3 regions of the Weizmannia sp. FSL W8-0401 genome follow, and region 1 is predicted to be linked to each of the others. Evidence: riboswitches for the same ligand, from Rfam matches in the RefSeq annotation. Region 1 holds a riboswitch; each other region holds the start of a gene.
The links. A riboswitch is a leader RNA that binds a small molecule or an ion and turns the genes downstream of it on or off. The one in region 1 is predicted to bind cyclic di-AMP.

Region 1 (2,269 bases):
GATCACATTGGAGTGGATTTCTTCCTGAAACATGCCTTTAATCCGCAGCTGCTCGCCGACCGCCTCGTAATGCCGGTTCACTTTCCGGAAAATATACATGACAATCGGCAGGAAGATCAAAACCGGCCATACTTGCGTAAATTTCGTAATGAATAAAATCGCAAGGACACTAAATGTAATAATGGCACCGACAAAGTTGACTGACATTTTGCCGGCCCAGCCCCTCGGCCTTTGAGTAACCCATTTCACAATCATGCCGCATTGCGCAAGCGTAAACGGAATAAACACGCCGACTGCATACAATGGAATGAGGCGCTCGGTATTGCCCTGGAATGCCACAATTAAAATTATGGAAGCAACGCCGAGAAAAATAATGCCGTTTGAGTAACCAAGCCGGTCACCGCGGATCGTGAACATGCGCGGCATAAATTTGTCCCTTGCCAGGTTAAAAGCGAGCTGCGGGAACGCTGAGAACCCGGTGTTCGCAGCAAGCACGAGAATTAAAGTCGTAGTTGCCTGGACGAAATAGTACAAAACACCGTTGCCAAGTGTCCGGTGGGCCATTTGCGATACAACGGTTTCTGTTTCTTTCGGCGCAATGCCGAGCCAGTATGCGAGAAAACTGATGCCCGCTAAAAGCGATGCCAGAATGATACCCATCATGGCAAGCGTGCGGGCTGCGTTTCTCGGTGCCGGGTCGCGGAAGTTCGGGATCGCGTTGGAAATGGCTTCGACCCCTGTCAATGCCGAACAGCCGGATGAGAAAGCTTTTAACAAAAGAAACAGTGAAATGCCGGCGACCGGCGTACCGATATGCGGATGCAGGTTTTGCGGGATTTGCCCCGTTACTGTTTTGAATAAACCGACAACAATGATGACAAACAATGAAAATACGAACAGATAAACCGGGTAAGCGAGCACATTGGCCGATTCCGTCAGCCCGCGCAAATTCAGAATCGTAATGATCAGAACGAGAAAAACCGCAATCTGCACACTGTACGGATGCAAGCTCTGAAACGCGGAAGTAATGGCATCTGTTCCGGCTGAGACGGAAACGGCCACCGTTAAAATGTAGTCCACCAGCAAAGATCCGCCCGCAAGAAGGCCAGGGGTGACGCCGAGATTTTCTTTCGAGACACGGTATGCCCCGCCGCCTTGCGGATAAGAGTAAATGACCTGGCGATAAGATAAAATAAGTGCAGCCAATAAAATTAAAATGCCGACTGTAATTGGAATAGAATACCAAAATGCCAGCGCCCCCACTGTGGCAAGTACAATCAGCACCTGTTCAGGCCCGTACGCAACAGATGAAAGCGCGTCGGATGAAAGAATGGCCAATGCTTTTAACTTGGTCAGCTTCTGCCCTTCAATTTCATTTGAACGAAGCGGTCTCCCAATTAACAATCGTTTTATCGTGGTGAACATTTGAATGGTCTCCTTTTATCTGCAGTGTTTCAAAAATGCTTCCCCTAAAATAAGAAAAACCACAAAGAGAATTCATCTTCCCTGTGGTCTATTGCCCGATCACAGTTTCACATCCTCTATTATAACGCTGACGGGGTTAGCTGTCGGGTTCGGGCATAAGAGTGGCCCTGCCTTTTAAAAAAAGGCTTCACCCCAGAGCGGCGCGCGGCCGCCAACCTGGTTCCCCCGTTCCGTTTCCGGATTAAGCGGTTCAGTTATGAAACGCAAATTTTACATACGACATCCTATCTTACTCCCGTTGCCATTGTTTGTAAAGACTATTTCGCAATTGCGTTTCGGTATGTCCATCTTTACCCGCCATATCCCCGGGCAAACTGTCTTTATTCACAGTACCTAATTTTCGATCATGCTTCTTTTGTAGAATATCCGAATGTGCCTAAAGCACGCAAAAAGCAAGGTTTTTCGGCAAATCCGGAGTAAAGAGATAAACAGAGTTAGGAAGGTAAAACCTGAGGATGAAAAGATGACCTCTTGGGGCAGGCGGATCAATTGGAAACATAAGACCAAAAGAGGCGCGAACCCGGTGGAATTGTCTAATTAGGAGCTCCATTCGGGCCCGAAATGTCCTTTTGAACCTGTCAAAAGGACAAAACGTGCCGCATCCGGGAATGAAATGTCCTTTTGAACCTGTCAAAAGGACAAAAGGAATTGCATCCGGGCCCAAAATGTCCTTTTGAAGCCGTCAAAAAGACAAAACGAGCTGCATCAGGTAACGAAATGTCCTTTTGAACCTGTCAAAAGGACAAAAGGAGTTGCATCCGGGCCCGAAATGTCCTTTTGAAGC
Region 2 (2,269 bases), 2.1 Mb from region 1:
CTGAAGGTAACCCTGCAAGCCCATCAATATGCCATCTACGAAGCCTCGACAGGAGAGGAGGGCCTCCAACAGGCATCCTTGATGTTGCCGGACTTGATCATACTTGATCTCGGGTTGCCGGGCATATCCGGCATGGAAGTGCTCGGCCGCATCCGGGAATGGTCAAATTCGCCGATCATTGTGCTGACGGCAAAAGACAGGGAGGAAGATAAAATCGTCGCGCTCGACAGCGGCGCCGATGATTATGTAACCAAGCCGTTCGGGATGGGAGAGCTCGTCGCTCGAATACGTGTTGCGCTGCGGCACGTAGCCAAATCGTCGAATGAGCCCATCCTCCAGATCGGCGAGCTGACCATCGACCTGGCACAGCGAAGCGTGGAGTTGAAGGGAGAACGGATCAAGTTGACCCCAACAGAATACGATCTGTTGAAAATTCTCGCCTCCAACGCCGGGAAAGTAGTCACGAAGCGTCAGCTGCTCCAACAAGTATGGGGCAGCCACCACAATGAGACCGACAGCCATTATTTGCGGGTGTACATCGGACATCTACGCAAAAAACTCGAGGAAGACTCGACTCGGCCCAAGTTCATTCTGACGGAGCCGGGGATCGGCTATCGCTTCCTGTCCAGGGAGTAACAGAGTCGCTTACCTCGGCTACGTCCATCCTCCGTTCAAAAACGTAAGAACGGGACCTTCGTGTAGAAATATTGCCGTCTCCGTAAGTTTTTGTCCGATGCATCCGTTTTCGCGCACGAGAAAAGGCTAAAAATCAAAAATAGGCGTTGGATTCGGCTTTTACATTGTCTTGCAAAAAGCGTATGATCTCTATCAACAACTTCAAATTCATTTGAATCGCTGAATTCCCTAAGGGGAAACGGGGGAACCAACAGAAGCCATTAAATGGTTTCACGGGGTGAATTCCTTGTCTGCTTGGCACTTGGAAAGGGTACTCTCAAGCCCTAACCCGACAGCTAACCTCGTAAGCGCATTGAGAGAGAACCGTATCCGAGCTGCGTTTGTCTGATGGACTGACAACAGACTGCCCGAGAGCTTCGTTTCTCTGCTCTTCGGGCTTTTTGTCATACCCAAAAAAACATTTAGGGAGAGTGGCAAGCATGTTACACGTGCAAGAAGCGGATCCACTGCCGGGTCTTGAATCGCCCGGTTTTCGGTATGAGGAGAGAATCCGTTCCATCGAAGTATTTCGCTTCGATCAAGAGTTGACCCGGCGTTTATTTTTCGAAAACGAAAAAGGTAGCGTGTGCGGATATCTGAAACTATCCGGCAACGGGTTTAGCGGTTGGGGAGAATACCGATTGCCTAATACGAAAAAACCGTTCGACCTCGTCGGATGGGCATCCGTATATATGAATCTGAAAGGTCTTAACATTGCCCAAGCCTTTCAATTGCTACAGGGTAAAGAAGAGAATTGGGGAAGGATTCGAAAAGAGTTGGCCGAATCGGCGTTGATGGACTTGTCATCCACTCTCGAGACCCCTTTTCTTTTGCCACATCACGGTGATTTTCCGATAAAACAACAATATATCATGGAACATGCCGAATCTTACGTCTCATTCTGATCTCGTAACGGAAAGGAGAAATGCATGGTGCAGGAGCTTGTAAATCAACTGAAAGAGGCCTACTTGCAATGATCGGTGAACATCCGCAGGAGGTGGAAGTAAGAGTCATTAAAAACCATATCGTGATCATTGCCAAAGGAACTCCAACAATTGAGCATTCCATCTCTGTCCATACCATACGCGGCAGAAGCATTCATCAGACGATAGTCGAAATGGATCGCGACCGATTGCAAGCGCTGTCGAAACCTAAAGTGGCTGCAATTGTCGGTTGCCGCGTCACTTCCATTCAATCCGACATTTGCATCGGCACCGAGGAAAAAATGGAGCTGATTCATCTGGATTGCGATATCGAGCACAAGTATATGCATGATTAGGTTTGAAGAGACGTTTTATTCCAAGGCCTGTCCGTCAATTAAGTGGAACAGTATTCGAATTCATAATCGGGAGAGATAATGTTGTCATTATTGGTGATGAAATATGGCGGCAGTTCCGTAGGCGACGCCAAACGGATAAAGCGCGTTGCGCGTCGGATAGCGGACCGAAGGCAGGAAGGCCATCAGTGCGTCGTGGTGGTCTCCGCAATGGGAGATACGACGGACGATTTGATCGAGTTGTCCAAAGAAATCGCGGAGGCAACCCCTTCAGCGCGTGAAATGGACATGCTGCTCAGTACAGGAGAACAAGTTTCG
Region 3 (2,269 bases), 2.2 Mb from region 1:
ATGTGTCGCGCCCGGATCTTGTAGCCATGCCTCCCAATTATCCGCATAGTTTACGGAAAAGTCTTCCTGCCGTTCTCCTTCCCAGGCACCGAAGTCCGTTTCGACAAGACGCGGATCCTGGTGTATTTCCAAATTCCGCCCCTTCACGAGAATTTCTGCCGTACGGACAGCACGGCCCAATGTTGATGCGTAAACCACATCAAACGGAATGTCCTTTAAAAATCCTGCCGCCAGTTTCGCCTGCCGCACGCCGGTCTCAGACAAACCGATATCGCTTCTCCCGCAATATCTGTTCCGGTCGGCGTTCCATTCTGTCTGGCCATGGCGCACAAAATAAAAAAGTGTCATAATGTACCTCTTTTCACAAAGTATCGACTGGTTTTATTTTAGCAAATTGAAGCGTGGAATGCTATCTCCCGCGGATGACCAGCAAATTGATGCCGGCTATGCAACGCGAATGCGTCCGGCCTCTCGCTATAAAAAAATTTATTTGCTATATTATATTAAAATATTATATAATGGCAAAGGACGCTAAAACATTGGAGAAGGATGAGTTGTTTTTTATCTTTTAAAAACTTCATATCATCGCTCAATTACATGTTTATGTAAACGGGGGAACCAACGGGTGCTTTGGGCACCAGGGGTGAAACCTTTCATTGAAAGGTAGGGAAACTCTTTATTCCCTAATCCGTCAGCTAACCTCGTAAGCGTCTGGAGAGAACTGCGTGTGTTTTTTGGACACGCCTTTTAAGCAAAAATGCTGCGAAGGAATTTCTCTCTTTCGTGGTTTTTTTTCATCCGCAAATTCGGTTTCCACATGGAAATCCGGAAACCGGTGGTATCTGCAATTTGAGTTTTACAAACAATCCGGTATGCAGCTTGCGTACTGCGCTTTTTGAAAAAATATTGGCATCTGGGAGGGACCTACATGAAAAGAGTGAGTTTAGCCTGGCAGATTTTTATCGGCCTGATTCTCGGTATTGCGATCGGCGGCATTTTTCACGGAAATGACACCGTGGCCCATATTCTCCAGCCGTTTGGCGATTTCTTTTTGCGCTTGATTAAAATGATTGTGATCCCGATTGTCGTTTCAAGCCTGATTGTCGGTGTTGCCGGTGCAGGAGATATGAAGCAGGTTGGAAAGCTCGGCCTGAAAGCATTAATCTATTTTGAAATTGTCACGACCATTGCAATTGTAGTCGGGCTGCTGGCCGGAAACTTGTTCCATCCGGGTACAGGGGTGGATATGGGTTCGCTGGCAAAAACATCGATCAGCAGTTATGTGGAAACAACGAAAGAGACGCAGCACAATGGCATAGTCGATACGATCTTAAATATTGTGCCGACGAACTTGTTTGAATCCCTTTCACAAGGGAACATGCTTCCAATCATTTTCTTCTCTGTCATGTTCGGGATCGGGGTGGCAGCCATCGGGGAAAAAGGAAAACCGGTGCTCCGCTTTTTCCAGGGTGTCAGTGAAGCGATGTTTTATGTCACCAATTTGGTCATGAAAGTGGCCCCGATCGGTGTATTCGGCCTTATTGGCGTAACGGTTGCGCAATTCGGCCTCAAGTCATTGATCCCGCTGAGCAAGCTTGTTTTCACGGTTTACGGCACAATTATTTTCTTTGTGGTTGTCGTGCTTGGCCTGATTGGCTGGCTTTTCCGTGTAAATATTTTCAATCTCTTCAAGATCCTGAAAGACGAATTGATCCTTGCCTATTCCACTGCAAGCTCAGAAGCGGTGCTGCCAAGGCTCATGGAGAAAATGGAAAAATTCGGTTGCCCGAAATCGATCACCACACTGGTGATTCCGACCGGATATTCTTTCAACCTGGACGGCTCGACCTTGTACCAGTCGCTGGCGGCGCTGTTTATTGCGCAAATGTATGGGATTCATATGTCCATCGGTGCGCAAATTTCTCTGGTGCTCGTGCTGATGGTCACGTCAAAAGGCATTGCCGGTGTTCCGGGGGTTTCATTCGTCGTGCTTTTGGCGACGCTGGGAACGGTCGGCATTCCGATTGAAGGCCTTGCATTTATTGCCGGGATTGACCGTATTCTGGATATGGCAAGAACAGTCTGCAATGTCGTTGGGAATACACTGGCAACCATTATTGTGTCAAAATGGGAAGGAAAATATGACAAAGAAAAAGGGGAAGCGTACCTTGCTGAAATCAGCGGCGGCGGGCACGATTCCAAAGATCACAAATATGTAACGGAATCTTAAAATCAGCTATGAAGTTAAAGAAGGTGCACTGCCGGAACA

Region 2: another riboswitch for cyclic di-AMP. It lies ahead of NSU00_RS12575 (hypothetical protein); the one in region 1 lies ahead of NSU00_RS02100 (APC family permease).
Region 3: another riboswitch for cyclic di-AMP. It lies ahead of NSU00_RS12780 (cation:dicarboxylate symporter family transporter); the one in region 1 lies ahead of NSU00_RS02100 (APC family permease).

Annotation. Positions count from the first base shown of each region.
Region 1 is NZ_JBBPAG010000001.1:434,623-436,891, reverse strand. It holds gene NSU00_RS02100 (APC family permease) at 1-1,425, opposite strand, end outside; cyclic di-AMP (ydaO/yuaA leader) riboswitch at 1,535-1,683, opposite strand.
Region 2 is NZ_JBBPAG010000001.1:2,555,624-2,557,892, forward strand. It holds gene NSU00_RS12570 (response regulator) at 1-636, shown strand, start outside; cyclic di-AMP (ydaO/yuaA leader) riboswitch at 844-1,002, shown strand; gene NSU00_RS12575 (hypothetical protein) at 1,116-1,580, shown strand; gene NSU00_RS12580 (Na-translocating system protein MpsC family protein) at 1,649-1,954, shown strand; gene NSU00_RS12585 (aspartate kinase) at 2,036-2,269, shown strand, end outside.
Region 3 is NZ_JBBPAG010000001.1:2,595,314-2,597,582, reverse strand. It holds gene NSU00_RS12785 (histidine phosphatase family protein) at 1-348, opposite strand, end outside; cyclic di-AMP (ydaO/yuaA leader) riboswitch at 577-724, shown strand; gene NSU00_RS12780 (cation:dicarboxylate symporter family transporter) at 929-2,230, shown strand.